2 regions of the Lactiplantibacillus plantarum genome follow, and region 2 is predicted to be linked to the other one. Evidence: riboswitches for the same ligand, from Rfam matches in the RefSeq annotation. Region 2 holds a riboswitch; the other holds the start of a gene.

Region 1 (15,566 bases), 370 kb from region 2:
TCCGCCGGAATCGTTTATCTAATTATGAAACGACACAATCGCAGAACCTAAATAAGCAGTTAATTTTAGATTATCTTCTAACTTGGTACTCAAACAAGGAGGTTATCGTTATGGCTAAATTCAGGCGGCTAGTTTTACTATCATTAAGCCTTGGACTAGCCCTCGCTGGTGGCTGTCGGAGTCCCGATGCCCTAGCGGCTACCCCAACTGACACTAGTGTGACATTGACCGACTGGCAAGCCGGGACGGACCTGACAAACTTCCAGCACCCCCGTCCCTATCAATATCTAGCGGTGCCCAACATCATCGCCACTGCTAATCAACAGGCTTCGACTCAGACACCATCATCCGCGGCAATACGTCCAGATAAATCAGTGCTACCACAAACGAATGAAGCCCGCCAACTGTTAGTCTGGTTAGGTCTGTTGACAGCTGTCTTAGCCGGTTGGCTCGTGTGGCTCATGCAACGCCGAAGGGAGTGAGCAATTTGCAACGACCACGAAGATTAATAACGGCTTGGCTCGGGTTACTCGTTCTCTTAATGAGTCTACTCGTTGTCAACGGCGGTGCCATTTATGCGACAGCGACCACCACGGCCACACCAATCAAATTCGAGGAACCACCCACGGAATTAGTGATTGGGCAACCTTTTACACTTCAGTTGGCCGTACAAGGTTCCCAGGAACACCAAGTCATGGTCGCTATTCCTGAGGCCCTCACCGTTGACCAAACTAAAACCCGGCAAGCCAACAGAGCGAGCCTCGCTGAGCTGGATTTTGATGCTGACAACCGGAAACTAACTTTGACGCCATCTGATCCGACAGCCAGTACCACGTTCGATTTGGTATTGAGTGCCAGTGAAGCGAAAACCTACAAAGTGACCGCGGAAGCACTGATTACTGGGCCAGCATTAGCGACCACTACCGCTTCAGCTGTCGCCAGTAGTGAAAAACCGACGACCCACACCATGACCGCTGAACCAATAACTTTCACCGTGGCCGCGGGCTCCGCAGTCGACTCACCTCCTGAAGAAGCCGGCACTGAATCAGCACGTGAGGTCAGCAATGATGCCGAAAGCACCTCTTCGGCCAGTCAAGACCCGACCACTGACGATTCGTCAGCAACAGCAACACAAGCGGCTACCACGAAACGTGATGACAACAATGCCACAAGCAAATCGTCCGAACAGTCGTCTAGTACCACCGCGACATCGGACCCGACTGCTGACAACGACACTGCTACTAGTCGCACAGCGCAGGCTGATTCGGAAGTAGAACGGACACCGAAAGCGACTGCCACCAAAGCCGCTAATGATATCACGACCGCCGCAATCGTGGTCAATCCAGATGGTAGCACGACCGTCTCAACTTACGATGATTTAAAATCAGCGTATACCAATACCGCCGTCACGACGATTAAATTGGGGGCCAACATTACCCACACGTCAACAAGTGCTACAGAATTAGGCACTCGTACCACCAGCCTGACCATCGACGGGCAAAATCACAGCCTTGATCTCGGCATCGGTAACTTCACATTGGGTTCCACAACCACGGCCCAGACAATGACAGTAAAAAACTTCAGTAGTATTCGTGGCGCAATTGCGAGTGGAACAAGTAGTGGTGGCGCCGCCGGAATCATTCAAAGTGGGACCGATGGTGGGGCTAATGCTGGTGGAGCTCGTTGGACGATTACAGTGACCGATTTAATCACTACCAGCGACGTTTACCGCCTCGTCAACGCTCCTGGTAATCAAGTCAATGTCAGTGGCGCAGTCACCGCAACAACCGTCGCTGAAAACATGATTACTGGTGGAATGACCTTTGCCGCCAGCAGTACCTACATCGGTCGCAAGGCGAATAACAGTGCCGCCAACAAAGCTTTCTTCAACTTCACGGCAACTAGTACAGTTGGGACTGGAGACCGTAAAGTCACTATTGGTAGCGCTGCTAATGTTAACTTGCTAGGTAGCGCATCAGACGCGACTCGGGGTATTTTCTATGACCAGTATGATGCCGTCACGGTGGATACCAACGCTATCCTAACCGCCAAGATGTACGGTAACGTCTATCGGGCAGAAACAGCAAACACGTTTACCGCCAACGTTGGCAGTAAGGTCACGTTTGAGAACTTAGCCACAACTAGTAGTAATGCGCTCTACTACACTACCCCGTTGATTCCGCTTGGCAACAACAGTACGTTTACCGTGACGGGTGGTGAGTTGTATATCACTAGTAGTGGCTCAGCCCCCATTTTTGGTGGCTACATGTCCGGTTTGAGCGTCTTGCTAGATTCTCCTAAGGCCTACGACATTAAAAATACGAACTTTGCAATTCTCGTTCAAACGGGGTCAATCGTCGAGACGACCATTAAAAGTTTCAAAATCACGAACAGTAACCTGAGTATGTGGTCATTGTCCTTATTGAACCTGTTGAGCGCCAGTGTGACCTATCAAGGGATCACCGCCATCGAACAGAACGGGGTCCTGATTACCAACAGCGGTAGCGTCTTACCGGGACTACTCACCTTCTCGGCTGCGCGCCGAATTGCGAACACCCTCTCACTGCCGACTGTGCAATTCAGCTCACCGTATACGAGTGACTTGAACGCCCAGCTCGTCACCAATGCCGACAAGAAGGTCCGCGTTCGCGTTATCACCGGTTATACAGAATCGAATGGCACACAAACGCCGATTTACGCCGGAACGGGCACGGCAACCGTCAAGTTAACAGATGATCAAGGCGCAACGCAAAGTGGTACGACTGACAGCAGCGGTTACGTTAATTTCACGTTAGATCATTTTCCAACGGCCGGCGCGACTATGACAGCTCAAGCAACGACCACCTATACTTCAGATCCTGTCACCATAACCGTCCAGGATAAGACGCCACCGACGCCGGTAACCGTTAAAGATGGAAAAATCGTTGCCGACCAAAAAACGATTGCCAGCGGTTCCACGACGACGGCTGGTAACACACTTCGTTACACGGTTAACGGGACCTCCGCAGCTGATAGCAACGGCAATGCCATCACCGCAACCGCTGCCAGTGATGGGAGTTGGTCCCTTGCGATGCCAGCCACCAAATTAAAAGCTAATGACGTCATTCAGATTTTTGTGAAAGATAGTGCGGGGAACGAGAATCCGGTCACCAGTACAACTTATCATGATGCCACGTTTGCCGCCGCTACCCAATACACTGTCGCACCGGCAATCGGCCCGACAGCACCAACTGAGCCCGAGCACCCTGGTACGACCAATACCAGTGGGAGCGAAAACACTGGGACCGGTAATACGGGCGAACTTCGTTTAGACTACGCGCCCAGCCAATTTAACTTTGGCAGTGTCACAACAAGTATGCAGCCTAAAACTTACGCCGCCCAGACAATCAACGGTGTCGCGAAACAGTGGCTCCAAGTTTCGGATAATCGGTTAGCAACTCACGGTTGGACCGTCACCGCCCGCCAGAACAGTCCTTTTACTAGTACTAGTGGCGCCCAACTCACCGGCGCGAAGTTACACATTCCTGCCGGGCAGACCTATAATGAACGCGCTACGGGCCAGCTCAAAAGCTACGCGGTCGATCTCACAACCGCCGAACAACCCGTCTTTGCAGCCCCAGCAACGGCCAACGTGGGGAAAGACCTTTCAACCAACGTCTGGCAACCCACCCAAGTTCAATTGACCGTTCCTGGCAACACCGCCCAAGCGGGCCAAACCTATAACACAACCGTAACTTGGACGCTAACGGCTAACGTGACGAACTAACAATTAAATGTGCCAAACTGAGGCTCCTCGGCCGTACACCTTAAGTACTGGCCCCAACTCTAGCAATTGGAAGCGCGACTTCAAAGCACCATTAGACCACCACAATAATTGTCGATTTCATCACTTAAATTTGACCGTCGCTGGATTGCCCATCATTATTGATGACGCGACGGTTTTTTCCTGTGAGTTCCTAATGAGCTAATCATCAGTAACCACTAGTTTTCCATGTCATATACTGAGCTTAAGCAACACATCAACTTAAAATTGCCAAGTCCGTATAATGGGCTTGGCAATAATCAACCTAGTTAGTGGCTAAAGTTTGTAACGCCTGTAAACTAGCCGTACTGAGTACATCCACCGGCTGGCTTAATCCCGGTTGAAAGAAAAAGTCACCATAGGCTAATTGCTCGAGCGTTGCTCCCATCTGGATTGCGAGCGAAACGGTATTGATGACCGCCGTTAATTCTGCTGTAGACATTATTTGTGCACCTAGTATCCGATGAGTTTTATCATAAAACAACTTAAAATGAACGGTCGCATTCAATCGAGCTGGTGCGGATGCCACCAATCGGGGAACCGCGATGTAAGTTGCTAACACCGGTTGTTGCATACGGACAGCTAGTTGCGTGTTTAGGCCCGTAGCAGCAAAGTAATATCCCGCCGCATTAAGCGCGGACGTTGCCTGAACGCCGGGAAACACAATTCGCTGATCCGTTAACAAGTTATGCGCTAATAACCGACCGGCATGACTGGCCGCGCTGCCTAAAGTGATCCGCTCTTTAGTACCCGTGGGCGTAAACCGAACTTTAGTCGCATCGCCAATCGCGTAAATATCTGGAACACTTGTTTGAAAATAATCATCCGTCTCAATTAATCCCTCAGAATCTAGCGCCAAAGTTCCCCGTAGCCATGCAGTATTCGGTCGATTGCCGACTGCGACAAGGACTAAGTCGGCAGCATACTGACCACGATTCGTTTGTACCGCTGTCACGTGTGTTGAACCTAATACGGCCGTCACCCGCTCTTCCATCTTTAATTGCAGCCCATTCTCAACACTCGCTGCAGCTAAAATTTGCGTAAATTCTGAATCAAGATTGTGACTGAATGGCCGAGCGTTCACATCAATAACAGTTACTTGCTTGCCGGTTTGTTTAAATAAGGCTGCAAAATTCATCCCAATATAGCCGCCTCCAATCACGACCACGTTTTTAATGGCTGCTGACTTAGCGGCCAATTTTAACTCATTGATGCTGGCACGGTTTTGAATCGATCGAACACCAGATAATTCGGCTCCGGGAATCGGTAACTGGATTGGTAACGATCCAACGCTCAATACCAATCGATCGTAATGATCAGTCTGTAATTGCCCCCGTTGATTACGAGCAGTAATCGTGTGGGTCGCTGGGGTAATTCTTGTGACCGTCGTTTGGTCGAATAGAGTCACCTGCTGGGACAAGGCCAACCGCTCTTTTTCAGCATCCGCCGGAGCCCAATCCAAAGCCGTCGCGAATTGCCCGTGCTCGTACCAATGAATCTCATTATCCGTATTAGCTGCTAATAAGCCATTGACCGTTTCGCGGCCGCCATGTGCAGCCCCGACAATAATAATTTTTGCCATATTTTCCGCCTCTGATTACTTAAATTATTGTTAACAACGCTATTTAAGATACACGTTGTCTTTAACTACAACAATCGTTTGGCTACGGAAATCACTATTATTAAGGCACAAAAAGCAGTAAACTGTTTCTAAAACCAATTAGGAGATCTTTTTGTGACCCAACTCAATCAACGTCGACGTGGCAACCGACTGGAAAACGCGATTTATGACACCACCTATACCCTGCTTAGTCAATACGGCCTCGACCAGGTCACTTTTTCACGAGTAGCCACTGCGGCCGCTACCAGCCGCAGTGTTCTTTATCGCTACTGGGATTCGACCTTTGACCTCATCTTTCATACTATTATTCATCAAATACAAAAGACTCCCATTGCACTTACGACCACGCCATTAGATACTGGCAGTCTTCGTACCGATCTCATTCTGTTAGCGCAACGCTTTATCCAACAAACTAGTACGGGGCCCTTCCGCTATTTTCGGCTATTGTTTGCCACAGCCTTGAACGCGCAGAACCAGCGCGATCTCACGCAGTTAGTGACTCAAATTGATCATGCCAACTTGACCTTGATCGAGCCACTTCTGACGAATGCACAAAACCACGGTGAACTTCAGATTTGGCCTAACCAAGCCGCACAATTAGTATTGTTTCAACAATTACGGTACTGCGACATCATCAACCAACCGATGAACACTGATCAGCAACTCACCAATCTCATTGATCAAGTCGTTTTGCCGGCATTGCGAGCAAGTGGCGTTGCTAACCGGCATTTTCATCATTAAAGAACCTCTTCCTCACAAGTCAAATAAAGTCTGATTTCCTAGCCCATACTGCGTTGGAAATCAGACTTTATTTTTAATATTGAACCAGCGTCACCCTTAACTAGCCAAAACCAGGCGACGCCCCCCTTTACCCGTCTAACAAATTGTAATCTGGCGCTTATTGACGATAATCTGCCCTTCAGCCGCCAATTGTTTAAACTGACGACTCAGGGTTTCGGGAGTAATCCCCAAAATATTCGCCAATTCCTTCTTCTTCAACGGCAATTCAAATTCGATTTGTCCGGATTCAACGGCACAATCGCGCAAATACGCCATCAAACGCGCTTTAGCATCCAGCAAATCTCGTCGCAATTGATTCTTCTCAGCTTCAATCAATTGGTTCCCAAAATTATTGATCATTGCTAATGATAAACTGGCTGATTCACCTAATAATCGCTGAAAATCATCATATTGAATGGAACAGACCCACGCATCACTCGTGGCTTGAATAAATCCCTGATTCTCATGCGGTGCAAATAGCCAGTGTTGTCCGACGACATCACCACTACGCAACAACTCAATAATTTTCTCCTTACCATTAGCAGCTAAGGCATAAATTTTAGCCATTCCCTCATCTAAAATGAGCATGCCTTCCTGATGGTCGAGTGGCTGACGAATCAACTGCCCTTTTTGATAAAATTTCCGGTGATGGGTCACCGTGATTAATTTGGCTTTCACCGCTGGCGCTAGCGGTGAAAATAATGGTGAACGACTCACACAATCCATTTTTGAATGCATAATTTCTCCTTTTCTTGATCTATGTCAATTTTTATATGATTAGACTAGCATATACTGACCATATAATGAAGAACTGGAGGAATTATTCATGACTAAAAAATACGTTGCTAACATCGTCCCGCTGAACGCCGAAGGAATCGGTACTGCCCCACACGGCACAGCGACTTTCACTGAAACTGGTAACCAATTACACGTCACCATTGAAATGTTCGATACCCCGGCCAACACGCAACACTGGGAACATTTCCACGGCTTTCCAGATGGCAAAGCGGCACAGATTGCTACTATGGCCCAAGATGTCAATCACGACGGCTTTGTAGACTTGCCTGAAACTGAACCTGTTTCTGGGACGACGATGGTCCCATTTGATAATGCGCCCCATCATATGGACGTACCAAATGATAATTACCCAGTTGCCGACGCGCAGGGCCACTTCGCTTATGAAATCGATGTGCCCTTAGGCGACCTACAGGCTAAGTTCAAAGAAGTCTTCGGTACCGATGACTTAGAACTAGACAAGCGGGTCATTTATATTCACGGCGTCCCACAAGACTTAGCCCTACCTGCATCAGTCGCTGGTGAAGTGGGCATGTATGATGCTCACGTAACCCTACCAATTGCAGTTGGTAAGATTGAGGTTACGGAAGACTAGGCAATTATTACTTAAACTCACAACCAAAAACTAAGACCGCTTACCACTATCAGTTAGTAGTGGTAAGCGGCCTTAATTTTTTATGAAATCAGCAAAAGCAAATCCTTTATTTGAATTGCACGATATCATTACTATGTTAGACTATTTTTAACCAACATTAAATTGAGGTGTTTTCAATGACCAACGAACAACGAGTTATTCATATTATTAAAACAACTCCTGCTTTAATGACGATTCTTCAATTAATTCAAGACTGTCATTTAAAACAAGGCGCATTGGCGGCTGGTAGCATCCGTAATACTGTTTGGCAAGTACTCAGCGGGCAGCCAGTGATGTTCAACAGTGATATTGACGTCGTCTTTTTTGACCCTGAGCGACCAGCCAGCGATGATTTAAAAATCTATCAGCAACTTACTGATAAAGCCCCACAATACCAATGGCAAATAAAAAATGAGGTCTATATGGCACATTATAATTTTGATAAGGATCCCGAATTCACTTCCGTTACCGATGCAATTGGTCACTTTGTCGAAGTTCCAACTTGTATTGGCGCCTTTTTAGACGAAAATCAAATCAAGCTAATCGCCCCATACGGTGTAGACGATTTGATAAACTTTCGCTGTTCCCCAATCCCCTACTATCGCCAGGATGCCAAGCACATGGCAATCTATCAGCAGCGAATGGCACAGAAGCAGTGGCATCAACAATGGCCCAAGTTACAAATTGATGGTATTTGAAATATTATGCATACCCTTAATTTACGTCATTTAGGCCAAGTCAGCTTTTAATATTGCCCGCTGCACGTCCAACGTTTCTAACAAACTGACCGCACAGTCAGCACCCTTATTGCCACTCTTAAAGCCAGCGCGATCCATAGCTTGTTCAATGGTATCCGTGGTTAAAACGCCGAACATTATGGGCGTATCGGTTGCCAAACTGACGGTCGCAATCCCCGTCGTCACGCCACGACAAACATAGTCAAAGTGCGCGGTTGCACCCCGAATGACTGCCCCAAGTGCAATCACGCCATCATAGCGCTTGGTTGTAATCATTTTTTGAACCGTCAGTGGAATCTCAAAAGCTCCCGGTACCCAGGCCACGTCAATATCGGTTTCATTGACCCCATGCTGTACCAAACTTTCTTGTGCCCCAGTTAAAAGCTGCTGCGTTACAAACGCATTGAAACGCGCCACGACAATCCCAATCTTAAGCCCGTTGCCATTAATTTTGCCGTTAAAAGTTGTCATTCGTGTCCCTCCGTTAGTGTGAGTTGATGATGAAATCGATCACGTTTTGTTTTTAAGTAAGCTTGATCGTACTGATTGGCTGGTATTTCTAAGGGGACCCGTTCAACAACATCAATCCCCGCTGCACGTAACTGCTCAACCTTGTCAAGATTATTAGTCAGCAAACGAACCCGTGTAATCCCCATTTGGCGTAGAATTAATGCCGCAATATCATACCGGCGCTCATCCGGTTGAAAGCCCAACTGCACGTTCGCATCATACGTATCAACCCCGTGTTCTTGAAGTGCGTAAGCTGCTAGTTTGTTAGCCAAGCCAATGCCGCGACCCTCTTGCCGTAAATAGACGAAAACACCGCGCTGAGCTTGACTGATCTTTTGGAGTGCGGCGTGTAATTGATCACCACAGTCACACCGCCGCGATCCTAAAACATCGCCCGTAAAGCATTCAGAGTGTAACCGCACTAACACTGGTTCATCGCCACTGATATCACCAGCTTGCAGTGCCACTGGCAACGCCGTATGACCGGGGGCTTCGAAACCAGTCATCGTGAACTTACCATCCTTGGTCGGTAAGTTGACACTCGGGGTCGTTGTCAGCTGGGCGGCACCCGTTTGAATCACGTAGGTGGTAATATCTTCAATGGTGATTAGCGGTAATTGTAAGCCCTCTGCCAAAGCTTTGAGATCACGGCGCCGCGCCATTAAGCCATTTTTCTTGATAACTTCACAAATATAGGCCGCGGGGGTCACACCTGCTAATTGTGCTAACGTGACGGCCGCTTCAGTATGACCACGCCGCGCTAACAATCCACCAGTCCGCGCAATCAATGGAAAAACGTGCCCGGGATGATAGAAATCAGCGGCCTGACTATTGGGATTGGCTAACGCTTGAATCGTGGTCGCCCGATCAGCTGCCGAGATTCCCGTGGACGTCGTATGGTGATCCGTTGAGACTGTAAATGCCGTTCCAAACGCATCGTGTTCACTAGTCATCGGTGTCAAATGTAGTCGCGTGGCGATACTTGGCGCCATCGGAACACAGAGTAGCCCCCGCGCTGATGTAATCATCCGATTCACTGTCGCAGTGGTTGCTTTAGCGGCTAGGCCAACCATGTCTCCTTCCGCTTCACGCGTCTCATCATCCGCAACAATAATCAATTCGCCCCGTTTTAATGCGGCCAAGGCCGCTGCTACCTTTTTCATTGTATCCATCTTAATGACTCCCCTCTAATGCTAATTGCCGGGCCAAGTACTTGCCCAGAATATCCGTTTCTACATTCACCAGCGTTCCAACTTGTAACTTAGACAAGGTCGTCACCGCTTGTGAATGCGGAATTAAATCGACTTCAAACGTTGTCTCCGTGACCGCTACGACCGTCAAACTAACCCCATCAACTGCCACCGAGCCTTTAGTGACTACTAGTGCGCGATATTCTGACGGTAAACTGATCAACAGACGCAACGCGTGCGCATCAGATTGTCGCTGCATCACTTGACCACAGTAATCGATGTGCCCCTGAACAATGTGCCCATCTAAGTGCGCGTTCACTTGTAACGCACGTTCTAGGTTCACCAATGAACCGACCACAAGGATCTTTAAGTTCGTTCGACGCACCGTTTCAGGCATCACCACTACACTGAAAGCATCCGCTTGTCGGGTCGTTACCGTTAAACAAATGCCGTTCACCGCTATACTGTCACCAATCTTAAGACTCGGTGTCATCAGCGACGGTGCGGTAATCGTAAGGGTCATTTCCAACCCTTGTTGGTGCACTTGGCTGACACGGCCCTTGGTTTGAATAATTCCAGAAAACATTTACTTAACTTCCTTTCGAACGGCCCGTAGCCGGATATTCGTCCCTAAACAAGTTACCGTTGGTTGTTCAAATGTCAACGGTGTCATCGCAGCGGCCCCGGTAACGGCTGGCAAACCCGTCCCACCAATCATCATTGGTGCGATGTAGCTGACCCATTCGTCAATCAATTCAGCCGCAACAAATTCAGCTTGCAGATGAGCCCCACCTTCAACTAAGAGTGACTGCCAGCCTTGTTCGACACATAGTTGACTGATTGCAGCGGGTGTCCAGTTGCCAATCAGGACGTGTACATTGGGACTGTTTCGAAGTTGGTCGTCACTAGCCGCAGCCTGACGACAAAGTAACCAGGTTGGTGCCTGACCGTCCTGAACAAGCCGGTGGTTTAACGCCACGGTACTCGTATTCAACACCACCAATCGAACCGGTGGCTGCACCATTGCCGTCAGTCGGACGGCTAATTGTGGATCATCAATCGTTAGCGTCCGTTCACCAATCAGAATCGCTTGAAACTGTGACCGTAAGCACTGACTATCGATATAACTAGCATGATTGGAAACCAGCGTCCGAGTCGGCGTTTCAGTATTAATTTTGCCATCAAGCGTTATCGCCGTTTTTAGGGTGATCCATGGTCGCTGCTGCACATAAAAATGATTGTAGTGGGGGTTCAACGCGCGAACTTTGTCCGTTAAACAGCCCGTCACCACATCAACTCCGTGGTTCAAAAGATACTGACGTCCCTTACCACCCACGATTGGATGGGGATCTAATTGACCAATCACGACTTGCCGAATTCCAGCCGCGACGATTCGCGCACTACACGGCGGCGTCTTCCCATAGTGTGAACAAGGTTCCAGTGTGACAAATAACGTGGCCCCACGCGCCTGTTCTGGTGTGACCTGCCGCAGCACATCCACCTCAGCATGGTCACCGCCAAAATAATGATGATAACCTTGAGCTAACACGTGGCCGTCTTTGACTAATACCGCACCGACCTGGGGATTTTGGTACGTCGCCACCCCCGCCAATTTGGCTTGATCGATAGCCATTTGCATAAAATCAGTTAACATTGGTTCACCTCCAACAAGATAAAAAAACACCCAATTATCAAATCATCGATAATCGGGTGTGAAGTGTTCGCCAAATAGATTTCACCAGTAGGATCCAGCTAAATAAACCTACTTAAAGGTTGCCAATAGCCACTACTGCCTAGTAAAATTCAAGCAATAATTTTCTTCTCCCATCCAGACTATACTGTCGGTCCCAGACTTGCACTGGGTCCACCGCTCACGCGGGTCACGGACTTCAACTTACGTTGTTACCGTCGGTCGGGAATTGCACCCTGCCCCGAAGAAATCGTATTCAGTTTTCACCTTTTATAAAAACACTTTCTTAATCAATTGTCAATCACCCCTTTTAGTTTAACCTCGTGAACTGCTGTGTTAAACTGCTAGCAAACTTTATAAAAATGATAATGACTAACACTAATTCTTAACTTTTTTCAGAAAATTGTTCGCTTTTCTTAACTAGTTTTCAAGTTTCAGTACGGTACAATGAAATCATTCATAATATCGGAGTTGAATAAAATGTGGCCTAATTATCAAACAAGCCGCTGGCAAGTGGCAGTGACAGCTGGATTACTGTCCCTTGCTATCATGGGGATTGTCTTCGCAATTTGGGGGATCACGCCCTTCGGTAACCATAACTTATTAATTAGTGATATGGGTGGCCAATACTTATCATTTTTCACCGCGTATCGGCATGCCATTTTAACGCATAGTTTTCAATTATATTCATTTTCACAGTCATTAGGCGGTAACGCACTACCCACGATTGCTTACTATCTATTAAGCCCATTTAACATTTTGATGTTGTTGTTTCCGGCGGCCAATTTGCCAACCGGACTTAGTCTACTCATCATGTTAAAAATCAGCTTGATTGCGGTCACTATGACGGCTTTTTTACAAACGCATTTTCAAACAAAGCGGTGGTCGACTGCCATTTTTGGTGTTGCTTTCAGCCTCTCTGGCTTCGTTGCCCTCAACTATTTTACGATCATGTGGTTGGATACATTAATTTGGTTACCACTGGTCATTCAAGGACTCGACCACTTAATTGCAACTAGTCATCCCGGGCGCTTTTTCGGCTGGTTATGGGTCAGTATCGTCACCAATTACTACTTAGGCTATATGACTTGCCTATTTGTGATTTACTATTTTATTTATCAACTATTTGAACGCAAACGCCCTCAGGACAGTCTTTGGCAAACTGTTCGTCATCAATTTTCGTTAATTCGGCACGTCGTGGTCACCATGCTACTCAGTGGGTTAAGCACGATGTTTGTCCTGATCCCCACTGGTTTAGGCATGCTGACCACGGCTAAATCTGCGGTCAAATTATCGAGCTACTTACCGGTCCCACAATTCGGTTTAGCTGTTTTGAGTCAATTTGGCTTAGGTGCCGCCAATTTTACGACTCGGCTCGTACACGCACCAACCGTCTTCAGCAGTAGTCTGGTCGTCTTGCTGGCCCTAAGTTTCTGGGTGCAGCCCAACTTGACTAAAGCTCACAAATGGCATAGCTTCGGACTATTACTTGCACTCTTCTTGAGTATGAACATTCGTACCTTAGATACGATTTGGCACATGTTTCAAACGCCCGCTGGCTTTCCATACCGCAATGCTTTTTTCTTTAGCTTTGTCTTGATCATGATCGCTTTTGAAGCCTGGTTAGCAGGCCCCCGGCGGATCGCCTTGCGCTGGCAATGGTTGTTACCGACACTCATGGTCAGTGCGCTGATATTAGGCTGGTTTGCCCAACGAACTGCTAAGCACCCCTTAACAACTTCAACGCTGGCGCTCAGCTTAGTCGCTGTCATCTTAACCGCAATTGCCTTATTCGCAACGGCGAAGCGGTGGCAAACGCTCAGCTTGGCAGGTATCGTCGCCTTAGAATTAGGGACTAACAGTACCCTCATGATGGCGAAGTCACCACTAGGGAATCAGGCTAAATTTGTAACTGCCTATCGAACCGAATACCGCCAAATGCAAGCCGTCAACGATCCTGATGGTCAATTATATCGCGTTGAAAATCAAAATACGCTAATCAATCAGGCCTACAATTATGATAGCAAGTATCGTAATTACAACGACCCGATGTTATTTAACTTTCACGATATTACCTACTACAGTTCAACTTTTGCGAACCAAACACGTCTCATGTTGAAGTCACTTGGGCTATTTTCTAAAAACGCCCGGCGTGTCAGTTCAGAAGGCCTAAATCCGGTCACTGATTTACTCTTAGATGTAAAATACGCTGTGCAATTAAACGCCGTGGGTCAAGCGACAACGCGGCTCCGTAGTCAAAACGGGTTAGGGTTTGCCGTGCCAATAGCATTTAGACAGTTAAAGCTTCGTCAGAATAGTGCCATTATCAATCAAGAACGCCTCTTACAAAGTTTGCGGCCATCGAAACGCGCCTATTTTGGCAATGCCACGACGCTCTCAGATCACGTCGTCCAAGATTCACAGGCCAAACGCTATCCGTATTTGCATACAGTTAAATTAAGGATGACACGCACCGGGACGCTGTATTATAACGACACGACTCGTCAAACAAAGTACACCACGATGCGGGTCAACGGTCACTTAGTCCCGACTAAGTTCAATGCCAACGGTGAGTTAGTGCTCCGATCGCTAGGTTATTTTGACAAAGGCGCTGTCATCACGTTAACGGTCAAACGTACCCAACCAACGCTTGGCACCCATGTCCACATCGCCAGCCTGGATCAAGCCCGGTTCAACCAAGTCAAACAGCAACTGCTATCCACGCGCTTTACACCGACTTACCACGTCTCGGGCATTCATACCGTGGTCAGTGGTCAAGTCACCAATCGCTCCAAACAAAAATGGCTCTACGTTGCTATTCCAGCCGATAAGGGGTGGCGCGCAACGGTCAACGGCGTCAAAGTTACTCCTAAAACGGTCATTGGCGGGATGTTAGCCCTGCCGATTCAGTCCGGTAAGAATCAGATCCAGCTAACTTACCACGTCCCGGGATTGCTGGGTGGACTACTGATCTCAATCATAAGTGGATTTAGCTTCATCCTTTGGCGTCAACGATATCGCCACCATTAGAATCGTGTCAATCAAAACAATCGGACTGCCAAGCTATTCTGCTAGGCAGTCCGATTGTTGTTTTAATGGTCGCGGTAACTGCTAGACCAGTCGCGTTAATATTGGTTTTAGATAGGGCACAATTCTTATATTAGTCAAAATCAATTCAGGTTTCATCCAAAGAAAGGCCATATGTTCAGTAAGATCTAAGTTGACTGTCGGTCTAGTAACGAATGCCTGTGCGCTATACACTAAACGCGTGTACACCTGATTTTTAGCCTTGTCAAAGGTGGAATCTTCCCAAATAACGCGCTCAGTTTGAACTTTCAGCCCAGTCTCTTCCCAACATTCGCGTTTGGCCGCTACTTGCGGTAATTCATTAGCTAATGCACACCCACCGGGCAGATCCCAATAGCTGGCATCAACATTCGGCCGCCCATGCTCAACCTGATTGCGTTTTAAAATTAAAATGTCGTGCCCGGCAGTCACTAAAGTATGCGCAATAATTTGAACCATTTGAATTCACCTCACCTTGATAAGTCACCCAAATTAACGGCTATTATATTTCGTTTAACCACAAACAAAAGTCCCAACACTGGCAACACCAGTTATTAAGACTTTCGATTCAAGTTTTATTATTCAGTTTCTGGCCGTAACCGACCTAACGATAAAATGGTCGCCAGCGCCACACAGCCGACAACTGCTAGACTGGCGGCACCCGTCGTTAACGCGTGCGGCTTAATAAACTGCTGTTTTATCACGACTTGTAAGTATGCGTGCTGCTTAGCCGTCACCCGG
Region 2 (15,566 bases):
GTCGATAACTAATAACGCCAGTTGCACTTGCATCAGCGCTGTTTGAATAATGTCTTGACCCAACATTTCCGGCGAAATGAACAAGAATTTAAGCTGCCCTAAATGATTCAACAGATACTGGCGAGCACCATAATCTAGTTGGGAGGTCAAAGCAGCAACTTGCTTTTCGCCTTGATAGTTTAAGCGTGCCACCTGATCTTGCATCAAGGAAATCAGCGGTGAAACCACCACAACTAGCCCGGGCAGTGCGGTTCCAACGAGTTGATAGATCAATGATTTGCCGGTCCCAGTTGGTAACACTGCCAAGACATCTTGACCTGCTAATAATTTCTGAATGACGGCTAGCTGCCCGGGGCGAAATTCATCGAAGCCATATTTCGTTTTCAACAGCTCATATAATTCATCTTCTGACATGCTGACACCTCATAATCTGAAATAGCCGAAATTCAAAAAAATCTAGCGTGGGTAGCGCAGTTTGGGCCTCTTGGAATGACCAGTTTGCAATGTCGGACTGGGCTGCAAAGATGGTGGCCAACTGCTGAGTTAATTCATGATTCAACACCATTTCAAACGGAAAATCAGGCGACCAAATCGCCACCTCCAACAAGTGCTCCCGTACCGTACTCATCTTTAAGTGCCGCGTCTGCGCAATTGCTGCAAGTTGCTGGGTCTTCAAGAAAGCTTGGTAAGTTTGCTCAGCGCTTTGACTGATGGCACTCGCTTGAGTGAGCACTGACAACAACTGGGAAAATGGATCACGCGGGTGTCGCTGAATCCAAGCAATCCATTGGCATATCACGTCTGTGTGCATCAAGCTAGCCTCCCAGGGTTGTCGACCTAATTGTGCCGCTAATTGCTCATTAGTCAGTCCCGGTTCTTGATACCCCGTTATACCTTGAACAAACACCGTTGGCAACTCTGGGTCTGCCAAACTCGTCAAGAAGGCAGTCAAGGCCGCATGAATTTGCTCGCCAAGTTCCACCTTCGACTGCTGACGTAGCCATTGTTTGACCTGGGCTTGAATCCCCGGATCAGTCGTCACCGGATAATAATGGCGATTATGATGTACGAGTTCGGAAACGACTTGTAGGGCTAGCTGACTGACGATTCTAAATCGGCGGACATCAGTGGTTTGAAATACTTCAAAATTTTGGGGCATGTATAAAGTTTGTCGGAGTTTGGCTTGCCGATGTTCCCCCGCCTGCGTTAATTGCCAGCATCCCGTGGCCGTACTCGTCAATTGACCGTTTTCAGTCAAAGCCGCAGTTGCTGCCATGAAATCTTCCAAGGGAACCTCGTGGCAACTGTCGAGCAAATCCAAGTAGCCGGCAGTTAACCCCGCAAAAAGCGTGGAGACCGTACGGCGACCGCGCAAGACATTGAATAGGCCCTTTGCTCGTCGCGGCGTCGTACTGAATAACAATAAAACGTAGTCTGTAAACACGCTAAGGCCTCCCTTAAGTCTTGCTATTGTAATTGTTAATTGCGCACTAAATGTGCCAGTTTTTAAATTAAGTCGTGATCAGCCCAAATTTACGTGCGTCAGTGTCGCTGACAGTGACCCGCGACAAAGCATAGCGGCCAACAGCTTTTTAATCTTTCTAAGCCTTAATTGAAGCTTCAAATTCATCAACTTACTGCCACATTAAAGCTCATGGATAACCATCCGCCAACCGGCAGTGTGCGTCTTTAAGAATATCACGGTGGCACCAATATAAAAAGGCAGTCACCCTGCAGTTACGCAATTAGTGACCACCCACATTATTTTAACGACTTAGATTAAATTCGGCTCATAAGCTGATTATGGTTGCCTAACCACTTAGCTAATCGCTGATAGACCAGCCAGAAGACGTTGCCCACTAGCAATCCCTTGATCAAGTTAAATGGAATGACTGCCACTAACACCACTGTATTCAGCGACATGCTGAGCTTCATACCCATTACTTGCAAATAGAATGGCAGAACAAACGTTAAGTTAGCCAACGATTCAATCGCCACAGGCATTCGCCACTTGGGATTGCCCCGATAGTAACGAAGTACTAATGCAAATGCTAAAATCAATACTGCCGTACCTAAAAAACTAGCAAAAGAACCGATTAAGTCATAGATGGCAAAGCCCATCATGGCCGAATGTAGGAGCAGTTTGATGATAGTGATGACAAACGCGCCCCCGACACCAAAGAGAAAGAGCCCAATCAGAATTGGGATATCTGAAAAATCAATCTTCATCCATGGCGCTACCGGTAAAATCGGAAACTCCAGTAACATTAAAATATACGCAATGGCACCGAGTAAGGCTATGCCCACTAGTCGGTGTAACGTTGTATGTTGCATAACGCACCCTCCTATGGGTCATCTTCAATGAACCGCATTACCATTTGTTCAACTAAAAAAGTCCGCCCGATCACACTAACTGTCATCTGGGGGCGGACTTACTTGCAACGCTTGGCAAATAAGCTCGATCTTCTTTATACCAGACTTTACTGTCGACTTTGGAATTGCACCAAATCACTATGCACACGCATAGGTCGCGGGTTATTACCGCCGGTCGGGAATCACACCCTGCCCTGAAGATGAACCAATATTTATTTTTACAAATTCATTTTAACGGCTTTCGTTCAAAAATGCAAGCGCTATCGTTCACCTTTTAACTTACTAATTTCAATCGGCTTCAATTTACGGTATTCGCCCGGTTGTAAGCTTTGCAAATCGAGAACCCCATAACGTTCACGTTTCAACTTAGTCACTGGGTGACCCACTGCAGCCAACATCTTTTTCACTTGGTGGTTATGACCCTCGTGAATCGTTAGTTGGACCAGCGCATTATTCTTCTTGTGATCACTATCTAACAAGTTCGACTTCGCTGGAGCTGTCTTACGGCCATCGATTTCAACACCCAAGCGCAATTGCTTGAGATCAGCATTGGTTGGTACCCCTTCAACTTTGGCCAAATAAGTTTTTTTGACTTCGTACTTCGGATGAGTTAGCCGATTAGCGAGAGCCCCATCATTTGTCATGATCAACAAACCTGAAGTATCGTAATCCAAACGTCCCACCGGATAGATTCGTTCCGGTACGTCTTCAAAGAAGTCTAATACCGTTTTACGGCCCTTCTCATCATGAACAGTTGTAACGACCCCCCGCGGCTTATAAAATAAATAATACACGAGTTTTTCTGCATTCAATGGCACGCCATCAACCTCGACATGGTCACTAGGCTCAACCTTTACACCGAGCGTGGTGACCGTCTTCCCATTCACCTTAACGTGACCAGACGTGATCAACACTTCTGATTTACGCCGCGAAGCGATGCCCGCTTCCGCCATTACCTTTTGTAATCGTTCTGCCATTATTCATCCTCACGTTCTGCTTGTAATTTATCCTGAAATGCATTTAAAAAGAGGTCTGTCTCTGGTGCCGGATGCTCAGCGTCACTTAAAGCAGCTAAGTCAATCGCTGGTAAGTCATCCAAAGACTTTAGTCCAAAATAATCTAAGAACAGTTCCGTCGTTCCGTATAAAATTGGTCGTCCTGGCTCACTTAAACGCCCCGTCTCGGTAACTAGTTGTCGCAAAACCAGCTTTTGAATCGTTGACCCACTGTGTACGCCACGAATCTCATCAATTTCAATCCGCGTCAAGGGTTGCCGATACGCAATGATTGCTAACACTTCCAACGATGCTTGCGACAAACTCGTGGTGAGTGGTGCTTCAAAGTAGCGCTTTAACACCGGCGCCACCGCGGCCTTAGTTGCTAACCGGTAAGTATTCGCCGTTGATAAGATCATTAAGGCACTGTCTGGGTCGGCTTGATACTTCGTGGCCAGTTGTGTGAGCATCGTTGTAATCGCCGGCTTAGCAAACCCCGTGGCGTGCTCGATTTCGGCGACCGTGATGCCCTCATCGCCAGCCACAAATAATAGTCCTTCAATTTGTTCAATGTTCGTCATGCTGTTCATCCTGTCGTAAATATAAATGAATCGGACTCAGTGGCTCAGCTTGCTGCAGCGCCACTTGATCCTGCTTGGTTAATTCTAACACAGCCATAAAGGTTGTCACTAACATTTCATCGCTGGCACTAACCGTAAATAGGTCGGCAAAATCCAGTCCTTGTGGTTGATGTTGCAATTGCGTCGTAATTTGTGTCATCCGCTCATCAATGTTGATGGTTTCAGCCACAACCGTTTTCGTTAGTGGCCGTACCCGCCGCCGTTTAGCCACTAATTGCCGAAAAGCCGCTTGCAGATCATCTAATGTAATCCCCGCAGTCAGCTTGGGCGCACTCAGATCAGCTGGTACTAACATCGCTTCACGCGTAAAATGTTGATGGCGCGCCTGTTCTTTTTCTCGCAATTCACCAGCGGCTTCCTGATAAACCTTGTAAGCCAACAGTTCAGCTACAAGTGAGTCACGAGGATCATCGTCCTCATTATCTTCGTCCATCTCATCTGGTTCAGGCTGTGGCAATAAGAAACGGCTCTTGATCGTCATCAAAGTCGCAGCCATAACCAAATAATCACCAGCAATATCTAATTTTAGCGCTCGCATAGAGTGTAAGTAATCCAAATATTGCTGCGTAATTGCCGCAATTGGAATGTCATAAATATCCATCTTGTTTTGGCGAATGAGGTGCAACAGCAAGTCGAGTGGCCCCTCAAACTCCGAAATCTTAATGGTGATTGGTTGTTGTTGGTTGTTTGTCACGATTACGCTCCCACGCGCCAATGATTGGCGCCATTTCTAAAGTTCCCATGACCCGTTGTTTGGGATACAACGCGGCCAACTCATCCAACATTTGATACTGGTTGGCCGCCGTCCGTTCCTCGGGTGATAATGAATCGTGATGCAGTAGAATAAAGTCACTGCCGACTTCAATGCCGATAATACCACAGAAATCGCCGTCACCTTGCCGCCATAGTAATAGTTGATGGTCTTCCGTTGACTGATACCACTGCATCTCAGTTTGTAGATGAATTAGGTCCTTAAAATCTGGAATAAATGACAGTAGCCCCATTGCTACCTTTTCATAATCCTTCCGATATTTAACGAGCACGGTATTGCCTCCCTTGACTGCTTGATTCCGCACCGCATCTATGCCCGCGGATGATATTTATTATAAACCTCAGCTAGGCGTTTTTTCGAAATATGCGTATAAATTTGAGTCGTCGAAATATCGGCATGCCCTAAAAGCTCCTGAACGACACGCAAGTCCGCACCATTTTCTAAGATGTGAGTCGCAAACGAGTGGCGCAACGTATGCGGCGTCACGTTTTTTTCGATGCCAGCCGCCTTGACTTCTGCCTTCAGATTTTTCCAAACCCCTTGCCGACTTAATTTACCACCGTGATTATTAATAAACAAATAGCTATTCCGGCGTTTGGCAGAGACGAGTTTGGGCCGAGCCGTTTTTAAATAACGGGTAATAAAATCAATGGCAACATCACCGATAGGAATGATCCGCTCTTTATCACCCTTACCGATTGTTTGAATCAATCCCAAGTCTAAGTGCAGATCATCCATCGTTAAATTAATTGTCTCGCTGACTCGCAGACCGGTCGCATACATCACTTCTAACAGAGTTCGGTCTCGTAATCCTAACGGGGTATTCAACTTAGGCACCGCTAGCAACCGTTCGACCTCGCGTGGTGACAATACTTGCGGTAAATGCTGCGCCCGCTTAGGCGTGTCGATTTTTAGCATCGGATCAGTATCGATAGCGTGCATCTGTGCTAAATATTGAAAAAACTTACGTAAACTAGAAACACTGTGAATGATTGTATTTCGCGATTTACCAGCCTCATCTAGATACTGTAAATAATTCAATAGGACGTACCGATCAACCACCCGATAGTCCGTGATTTGCTGACTCATCAAGTATTCGCTAAACGTAGTCAGGTCCTGAGAATAACTCTTAATCGTATTTTCAACTAACCCCCGTTCAACACGCAAAAAATGCAGGTAATCAGCAAGCTGGTCCTGCATTTTTTGATCAATCGTCGGCTTGCTCATCCGCATTTTCCAGTAACTTGATCTCGCCTGGTTGTTGACTGATCAAGCGTTGCTTCAAGAGATTACCCACAGCGCGCTTAAATTGTGATTTGCTGATACCAAAGTAATTCCGAATATCATCGGGATCACTCTTATCCCAAAATGGTAGCGCGTGGTCAGCTTGATGTTGCAATGCTGCTAATAACATTTGGGCATCATCGCCAATCTCTTCGTATCCCCGCGGCTTCAAGGACAAATTCAATTCACCATCGCGCAAGAAACCAATGACCCGCGCCTTGACGTGTTGCCCCATGCGTGGTTCCTGTTCACGTTCTGACGGATGAACAAAGCCCAGATGATTGTCATCTGTAATAACCGACGTACCGGCCATCTTCAAACGAAAAACGGTCGCCATGGTATCCGTATTCTTAACTTGGGCCCGATCATATGGCTTGGCAATTGCTTCAAAATCCGTCAATTCTGCCAGAGTCGCCCATAGCCGTTGTTTATTGTCACGGGCTAACTTAACGTATAAACGATCATCTTTTTTAGGCCATAGTCGACTGATGGTCGGTAATTCGTCTAATGACACCACCAAGTCCTTATTCGGTAACCCAACATCGACAAAGACACCCAGATCATGCCGCGTCCGGACAACCGTTCCCCATACAAAGTGATCAAACGAAATTTCCGGGACAAACCGCGTCATCTGCAGATGATGATCTTCATTCTCATAAACAAAACCTTCGTAAAGCCCGCCAATGTGCAATGGCTTCTCTGGTTCAGTTTTATCGACCCACAACGTCTGTCCATCAATCTGTACGAAGTATGCTTCATCGTTTTCATCGGTTACCTTCGCCGTAACCACTGTTCCAATAATACTATCCATGTGATAACTCCTCTAATATATCCGTCTATAAATATCAACGGATGGTTCTTTTAAATTACTGTAAGCTCAAATGTAAGACTTGAATAATGCAATACGTTATACCAGCCGCAATAATTGGCCCGGCCGCGATTCCCTTGAGCAAAACAACACCCATAATGGTCCCGAATACTAATGCCACGGTAATCTCTGGTGTCGCTGACAAAAGCCCGACACCGTGAAATGAGAGCACTGAAACCAACACTCCACATGCAACCGCAATCCAGCCAACTGGCGACTTAAACGCATGCCAAAGGTCCCGAAATCCAATCTGACCAGTCGCAATCGGAATTAAAATTGCGACGGTAATCACCGTCACACCCCAATTGATTCCCTTCTGACCAATCGTCGTCAGCAATTTACTCGTATTAGGAATCAATTTGATAAGCAACACAACCACGGTCGCAATTTGTAAGGACTGATTTTTTCCTAACCATGCCACCACTAAAATCGCTAATAAAAATAACCAACTTTCCATACGACACCTCACGTGTTATCAATTGTAACTGAAAATGGCCCGAATTACGAGGGGTGTTGGTCGTTACTCACCAATTTCACTATCCCCCCCCTGATCAATAACCGATTCCTGTTCTTTAATTTAGGCGGGAACAGGGTTAAAAGGTGCCAAATCGTTTGGATTCCAGCTCGTCAGCAAGGTTCGTCCTATTCCGACTTACGGGGCTGGGTGACAATTGCCGGAACGTAGCCGACGTCGATTTGAGCTCACGCAGCAACCCACTGTGCAATCTCAAATACGAGTCTTATTCTAGGCCGGAAGCAACCCACTTCCAGCCAAGAATAATTTGGCTACTGAGCATTGTCACCCAACCCCTCCAGTCGGTAAGCCAGTCGAATGGCTGATGAACGACCACCTAACTTGGTGCAACTTGTCGCTGAACGGGTTTACTACTTAGAATTTTGAACATGCGTTAATGCTGTCTCAATTGTTTTGGACACCTCAGTACTAATACGGTGGAATTAGAAATAATCGTACAATCACAATTATATTATCAAACTAACTGTTGTATGATAAAATCGCTGTTTTAAAATAGCAACATCTAATTCGTTCAATGCTGGGTCCACTCATGTCAGCCATTCGAATACCATCCCGACTGGAAGGCGTTTCGGCCAATGCTCAGCGGTGAAATTCCACTTAGCAAGCGTTTTTGGCTTGGTTAGTGGAAGACCAGTATTTAAGACGTGATTTTCGGCTTAAATCTGTGTCCACCGCGTTCCAGCAATTGGCCGAAATGCCTGGAAGTCGGTGCAGGACGCAGCTAGCTAAGCAAATTTCCGCTAAGTAGATCTTTTTCCAGCGGGCTTAAGCTGGATCATTTGACGTTGACGATTTGGCACCTTTTAACCATGTTTCATACTAATTTAACTGGGAGTGAAGCACTTTATGTAATATAAAAAGCCGCCGCAAAGCGACGACTTTTCAATATCAAATTAGATTTGATCTTAAAGGGCGTTTGAAGCACCGCGGTATACAAGGCCACGACGTGAATCAACTGTGATCAATTGACCATCAGCAATAACACTAGTAGCGTCCTTAACACCAACGATAACAGGAATTCCCATTGAGATACCAACAACAGCAGCGTGTGAAGTTAAACCACCGTTTTCAACAACTAAAGCACTAGACTTTTCGATTGCTGGTAAGTAGTCTTTGTCAGTCGTCTTAGTAACTAAGACGCCACCTTCAACGGCCTTGTCGATAGCTTCTTGAGCAGACGTTGCGATTACGGCTTTACCGATAACCGTTTCATCACCGACACCTTGACCATCAGCTAACTTAGAACCAATTAATTGGATCTTCATGATGTTAGTCGTACCGCGTTCGCCAACTGGCACACCGGCAGTAATCAAGATTAAGTCGCCTTCCTTGGCAAAGCCAAGTTCAACAGCCTTAGAAGCAGCTAAATCAAACATGTCATCAGTGGTTTCTGGTTTTTCAGCCACGATTGGTTGAACACCCCAGTTAACCATTAAGCCACGTTGAGTCCGTTCGTCAAAAGTGATTGCTAAGATATCAGCATTTGGACGGTACTTCGAAATCATCTTAGCAGTGTAGCCAGATTCAGTCGCAGCAACAATCGTCTTAATGTTCAAGTTCTTAGCTGCCCGAGCAATCGCAATACCGATTGTTTCAGTAACACTAGTCTTGTCGAAACGGTTTAATTGTAACGTACCGTTTTCAGCCAAAGTGTTTTCAGCCTTTTCGTCAATCTTAGCCATCATGGCAACAGATTCAACAGGGTAAAGACCGTTAGCACTTTCACCAGAAAGCATCGTTGCGTCAGTACCATCAAAGACAGCGTTGGCAACGTCAGAAGCTTCGGCACGAGTAGGACGTGGGTTTTCTTGCATTGAGTCTAACATTTGAGTAGCCGTGATAACAGGCATACCTAAAGCATTACACTTCTTGATTAAACTCTTTTGTACCAATGGCACATTTTCAGCAGGAATTTCAACACCCATGTCACCACGAGCAACCATCAAACCATCACAAACCTTAAGAATTTCATCGGCGTTGTCGATACCTTCTTGTGATTCGATCTTAGGGAAGATTTGAACGTGTTCCATGTGCTTTTCTTCAAGTAATTCACGAATGTCTAAGACATCTTGTGGCTTACGAACGAATGAAGCAGCGATGTAGTTGATTTCATGATCCAAACCAAAGCGAATATCACTTGAGTCTTTTTCAGTGATCCCAGGTAAGTTGATTGAAACGCCAGGAGCGTTAACACCCTTACGTGAGCCTAAAACGCCGGCGTTTTGAACAGTTGTAACCAATTCGCGGTTAGCTTCGTCCTTTTCGTCGATCTTCATATCTAATAAACCATCATCAAAGAGGACATGGCCACCTACATGAACATCATCATAGAGGTTCTTGTAAGTAACGGCAATCTTATCATGGGTCGTATCTAATGAATCATCCATGGTGATACGAACCTTGTCACCGATCTTGTATTCAGATTTTCCGTTAGCTTGAACGGTCGTCCGAATTTCAGCACCCTTAGTATCAAGCATGATACCAACGGTCTTACCCGTAATCTTTTCTGCTTCGTGAACTTTGTTTAAGCGATCTAAATGTTCTTCATGATCACCATGTGAAAAGTTAAAGCGGAAAATATTTGCGCCGGCTTCGATTAATTTAACAATAGTGTCAGTATCGGTGCTGGCAGGACCAAGTGTTGAAACAATCTTGGTTTTTTTCATAAGAAAAATCTCTCCCTTGAAAGTTTTTATAAAAAGACATTAACGTCATTTTTATCAAATTAAAATAAGAACTAACATGCCATGATTACTTGAATGAAATTTCTTCATTCAACTTATCTAATGACACTTCAACGTCATGCTTAGATTCAAATAAATCTAAGATGTTGTGGTTGACTAATTGGTTGTTTTGAATCCCAACCGCTAAGCCACCCTTGCCGGCAAGCAAGAGTTCCACAGCGTAGGCACCCATCTTGCTGGCCATGACACGGTCTTTAGCAGTTGGATTCCCACCACGTTGCATATGAGCAATGGTATTCCCACGAGCATCAAAGTCACCATATTCGGATAACTTCTCAACAAACTCCTGGGCACCCATCACACCTTCGGCTAACACAATCAAGTTGCTCCGATGACCATTGGCCCGGTTATGCTTAATCTTGTTGGCGATTTCTTCCATGTCCCAATCAACTTCGGGGACCACGATAGCAGTCGCGCCGATTGAAACACCGGACCATAAGGCTACGTCACCAGCGCCACGACCCATAACTTCCACAACGAAAGTCCGGTCATGACTATGAGCCGTATCATAAATCCGGTCAAGAGCTTGCACGTTGGTGTTGACAGCAGTGTCAAAACCAATTGTGAAGTCCGTGTAAGGAATATCATTATCGATCGTCCCTGGAAGACCAATCGTGTTGTAGCCGTGTTCCGTTAAGCGCAATGCGCCATGGTAAGAACCGTCGCCACCGATAACAACTAAAGCATCAATCCCAAACCGCTTCAATTGTTCGATCCCTTTTAATTGACCTTCTTCATGGGCAAATTCTGGATAACGTGCGGAGTATAGTAAAGTTCCGCCGCGTTGAATCACACCATCTAAGTCGGCTGCTTCTATTTTGTGAATGTCACCGGCAACTAATCCAGCAAAGCCGTAATTGATGCCGTATGCTTCCAACCCTTCAGCCATTGCTTTACCAGCAACTGCACGAACGGCCGCATTCATACCAGGAGCGTCGCCGCCACTGGTTAAAATACCAATGCGTTTCATTTTTTCACCTCAGGCAATAAATTGAGTTCGTAACTCCATAAGTGATTCTAACACTTTTCACGTGGATTGTCTGTTATTTTCTAAAATTAAATGCGTTAAAAAACGCCGTCGTATCAAGGGATAGCGTTCTTCATCACCACATTATCGCGACCTAATAAGGTTGTAAGCGCTCCAACCAAATCTGGATTTTCTGCGACCCAATACTGTGAATTTAGTTCAACCGTTCGATGTGCTGCTACCGAGTAAATTAGAACTGGATTAGGACCTCGATATTGACTTAAGATCCTTAAAATTTCCTTTTGCACAGTCGCCGTTGCTTGCTCAGGTTGCAACCGCAAAAAGAGTTGGCCGGTTGGTTTGGGTAATTGTTCCGCCAACTGCCAGGTGTTTACGATCACTTGCAAATCCCGCTGTTGCTCGACCTTACCAGTAATTAACACGATTGCTTCTGGTTTCAATTCCGCCTGAATCCGTTGATAGGTATTGGGAAAAATCGTCAAGTCAATTTCGCCGGACAAATCACTTCCCGTTGCGAATGCCATTGGTTGACCACGTTTGGTCCGAATCGTTCGGACCTTAGTAATATAGACCAGTATTTGTGCCGGTTGTTCACTCGTGAGCGTGCTGACTAATTGTGTATGTCGTTGTTGCGCGAGCCAATCATACGTTTCCACAGGGTGCCCTGAAACGTACACACCAAGATACTCCGCTTCTTTGGCCAATCGCTCACCTAACGAAAGCTCCGGCTGTTTTTTGATCTTAGGGGCTAATGATTCAAATAAACTCATACTGCCACCGGCTAACTCGGCACTTGACATCAATTCAGGCACACTGGTCAGTAGCTCTGCACGGTTCAAACCAAAGTGGTCAAAAGCCCCCGCATAGATCAGTGCATCCATCAAATCGGCTTTGAGCCACTTCGCGTCAATCCGTTGCATGAACTGCTGAAGACTTTTAAACGGTCCGTTCGCCTGCCGCTCGTCTAACACACTCGCAATAAAGTCACGGCGCAACCCTTTGATTGAGCTGAGTCCAAACACAATGGCTTGACCATTCCAATCAAAGTATTGACCGCTCCGATTAATATCCGGGGGAATAATCGCCACTTGGTGCTGACGAGCTTCCGCTAGATACTGTTTCAGCTTCGTTCCATTGCCCAACACAGAATTCATCAATGAGGTAAAGAACGCTCCGGAATAATGGACTTTCAAGTAAGCAAGTTCAAAAGCCATCTTACTGTAGGCAATCGCGTGTGAGCGGTTGAAACCATAGTTCGCAAATTGTTCAATATATTGATAAACCTGTGTCGCAACTGCTTCGGAATAACCATTCTGTTGTGCACCAGCGATAAATTGTTGCCGCATTTTATCAATCACAGCACGTTTTTTCTTGCTCATCGCCCGCCGCAATAAGTCGGCTTCACCTAGTGTAAAACCACCCATGACCGCGGCGACTTGCATGACTTGTTCTTGATAGACCAGAATACCGTACGTTGGTCCTAAGATGGGCGCAAGTTGTTCCGCCGGATAACTGACCGGTTCTTGGCCTTGTTTGCGGGCAATAAAATGGTCGATATTTTCCATGGGCCCCGGCCGGTAAAGTGCATTGACCGCGGCGACCAATTCAAAGTTATCCGGGTGCAGACGCCGTAACACGTTTCGAATTCCCGCCGATTCAAATTGGAAGACTCCGGTCGTGTCGCCCGCCTGAAATAATTTCAGGGTCGCTGGATCGTTCAAATCGATTTTAGTAATAGCCAGTGGCTTGCCAGTTTGACGCTGCACATAATGTAGCGCACTTGCCATCAAAGACAAATTCCGTAATCCTAAGAAATCCATCTTTAACAAACCAACCGCTTCAACAGTGTCCTTAGTATACTGGGTCATCATCATAGTTTCACTACCTGCTTGTAGTGGTACGATCTGAATTAATGGCTTTTGGCTTAATACCACCCCAGCCGCGTGTGTTGAATAATGTCGTGGCAACCCTTCCAAACGGCGAGCTGTTTCAAATAATAATTTATTTTTAGATGAATCAGCAACGAGGTTTTGTAACCGTTGTGAGCCCTGGTAGGCCTGGTCAAGTGTAATATGCAATTGGTTTGGGATTGCGGCACTCCAGTCACTCATCTCGTAAGTTGAGAGGCCAAACACACGGCCAACATCGCGCAGTGCTTGCTTTGCTGCCAAGGTCCCAAACGTAATGATTTGTGCGACGCGGTCATGACCATACTTATCATGAACATAATTAAGTACCTGTTCACGGCGATTATCTGGAATATCCAAGTCAATATCTGGCATATTCGCCCGTTTAGCGTTCAAGAAACGTTCAAATAGCAAGTCATATTTTAAGGGATCGACATCCGTAATATTGAGTGCATAAGCAACTAATGAGCCTGCTGCAGAACCTCGCCCAGGTCCAGTTGTAATCTGGGCCTCATGCGCAAAATTCATGACATCCCACACGATCAAAAAGTAATCATCAAAGCCCATCTGATCGATCACGGTCAGTTCGTGATCCAAACGGTCCTGGTAAGCCTGCTGATCAACCGACGGCGTTATTGCCGCCAATCGCTCCGTTAGACCAGCCGTGCATAACTGCCGTAAATAAACGTTCGCTGGTTGTCCAGCGGGCGTTGGAAATTGCGGCAACTGTGGCTGTTGAAATTGTAATTCAACTTGACACTGTGCCGCAATTTCGGCCGTAGCCGCCACCGCCGTCGTCAATCCCAGTTGCTCATAGTCAGCCGTTACGGTGTTGGCCGGCCGTAAGTAGTGACTGCCTTCGATACCTTGTAACGATTCGGGCTGTTCGATCTGTTGGCCCCGATCGATTGCTCGCAAAACTGAAACGGCAAAGTAATCCTTTGCTTGGACATAGTCGACTGGATCTAACGCAACTACCGGCAATTGATGCTGTTGCGCAAAGGCCGTCATTGTTGTTCGCAACGCAGGGGCCTGATCCAAGGAAATCCCTAAGTAAAGGCTAGCAGAATCGACCACCTGCCTCAGCGTGGTAATCCAATCAGCAGCTCGCTCAGCGGTGTTTTGTAACAACAGCGCAGCTAGTTCACTGTCTTTAGCCGGGGTTAAGACCATTAAATGGTTCAAATAAGGTAATACGGCTGTTAGCGACAATCCTGCATCCGTCGCCGTCTGCTTCATCGTCGACAACCGCATCAAGTTTTGATAGCCAGCTTGATCTTTCGCAAGCACGACCAGACTAAACGTTTGCGCCGTTAGTTCACGCCCTAATAAGTTCAATGTTATTCCCAATATCGGGGTAATTTCTGCCTGGCGACAGGCATTATAAAAATCAACAATACCGTACATGATATCAACGTCTGTTAAAGCCAACGCGGAATACCCCTGTTGCTTGGCAGTTTGGACTAGCTCACTAACTGTACTAGTGCTGTGAAGTAAACTAAAAGTACTCAATACTTGCAATGGAACATATTGTGCCACTATCGCCGCCCCCTTTCATAAAATATCAGCTTTCAACTCGCATCGAAAACGTAACATCAGATCAGCTACGTCAAGCCCGCTCCCAATTGATGGGTAAACAAAGAATTTACCAGTCTATTCAATGCCAGTTGATGACCAATCTTGTCCTCAGATATATTCGTTACTATTCATTATACCAAACAGTTGTTCTAAGCGGCAGTTTTAAGTCATCAGATAACGTGCACGGTTATGTTTACTAGGGTTTCACCGCCGTCTCGTCGTAATTATATCAGCCTAATTAAAGCCTTAATATCCCGTTATTACCTAATTGCTTTTTCCTGTCGGTGTGTTAAAATAATTTTCATTGGGAGGTGTCGGAAAATGATGAGACAACTTACGATTATCTTTTGGAGTGTCCTCTTCGGTGAAGTCATCGGCTATATCGGTGGCGCCCTCGAACAACTCTCCTATAATCCTGGTGAAATTGGCATCGTTGCCGCAATTTTTGCGCTAATCGTGGTCAACAGCATCACTTATATTACTAATCATTCCCAACCCGCTAAAGGTTCAGATAATAAGTAATTAAAAACAACCAGAGGCTTTGCTTCGCTTAGTCTCAGCACAACAAAAAAAGACGAGTATCCCGATTGCGGTTACTCGTCTTTTTTTGTTGTGTGCTTGACGCGCCAGCCAACTAGAATGCTGGTACATACCCGACCCTAACATTCAGATTAATGACGCTTACGATCCATCACTTGCTTTGAGCATTTGCAGCGTTTTGGCATATTTCTGCTTTGCGCGTTGTGCTGCTGCCCAAAATGCCAAATCGGCCGCTGATAAAGAACCACGTTGTACATTAATTTTTCGATTCATTTTTTGCATACTGGTCAAACCTTTTACGATCGTCGTCCATGTTCGCTTACTCCTCGATTTTGGAGTAG

What was found. A riboswitch is a leader RNA that binds a small molecule or an ion and turns the genes downstream of it on or off. The one in region 2 is predicted to bind FMN.
Region 1: another riboswitch for FMN. It lies ahead of ribD (bifunctional diaminohydroxyphosphoribosylaminopyrimidine deaminase/5-amino-6-(5-phosphoribosylamino)uracil reductase RibD); the one in region 2 lies ahead of E5260_RS08090 (ECF transporter S component).

Annotation. Positions count from the first base shown of each region.
Region 1 is NZ_CP039121.1:1,379,274-1,394,839, reverse strand. It holds gene E5260_RS06355 (DUF916 and DUF3324 domain-containing protein) at 1-51, shown strand, start outside; gene E5260_RS06350 (LPXTG cell wall anchor domain-containing protein) at 111-482, shown strand; gene E5260_RS06345 (WxL domain-containing protein) at 488-3,766, shown strand; gene E5260_RS06340 (FAD-dependent oxidoreductase) at 4,068-5,384, opposite strand; gene E5260_RS06335 (TetR family transcriptional regulator) at 5,538-6,164, shown strand; gene E5260_RS06330 (Crp/Fnr family transcriptional regulator) at 6,300-6,941, opposite strand; gene E5260_RS06325 (hypothetical protein) at 7,030-7,593, shown strand; gene E5260_RS06320 (nucleotidyltransferase family protein) at 7,770-8,330, shown strand; gene ribH (6,7-dimethyl-8-ribityllumazine synthase) at 8,361-8,840, opposite strand; gene E5260_RS06310 (bifunctional 3,4-dihydroxy-2-butanone-4-phosphate synthase/GTP cyclohydrolase II) at 8,837-10,051, opposite strand; gene E5260_RS06305 (riboflavin synthase) at 10,053-10,655, opposite strand; gene ribD (bifunctional diaminohydroxyphosphoribosylaminopyrimidine deaminase/5-amino-6-(5-phosphoribosylamino)uracil reductase RibD) at 10,656-11,723, opposite strand; FMN riboswitch at 11,882-12,012, opposite strand; gene E5260_RS06295 (YfhO family protein) at 12,240-14,789, shown strand; gene E5260_RS06290 (NUDIX hydrolase) at 14,871-15,284, opposite strand; gene E5260_RS06285 (hypothetical protein) at 15,404-15,566, opposite strand, start outside.
Region 2 is NZ_CP039121.1:1,747,684-1,763,249, forward strand. It holds gene E5260_RS08080 (RecQ family ATP-dependent DNA helicase) at 1-414, opposite strand, end outside; gene E5260_RS08085 (YpbB family protein) at 401-1,444, opposite strand; gene E5260_RS08090 (ECF transporter S component) at 1,780-2,334, opposite strand; FMN riboswitch at 2,458-2,579, opposite strand; gene E5260_RS08095 (pseudouridine synthase) at 2,634-3,350, opposite strand; gene scpB (SMC-Scp complex subunit ScpB) at 3,350-3,949, opposite strand; gene E5260_RS08105 (segregation and condensation protein A) at 3,936-4,703, opposite strand; gene E5260_RS08110 (hypothetical protein) at 4,669-5,052, opposite strand; gene xerD (site-specific tyrosine recombinase XerD) at 5,091-5,981, opposite strand; gene E5260_RS08120 (CvfB family protein) at 5,989-6,876, opposite strand; gene E5260_RS08125 (DUF441 domain-containing protein) at 6,932-7,390, opposite strand; gene pyk (pyruvate kinase) at 8,374-10,134, opposite strand; gene pfkA (6-phosphofructokinase) at 10,220-11,182, opposite strand; gene dnaE (DNA polymerase III subunit alpha) at 11,296-14,646, opposite strand; gene E5260_RS08145 (YjzD family protein) at 15,007-15,207, shown strand; gene E5260_RS08150 (hypothetical protein) at 15,367-15,507, opposite strand.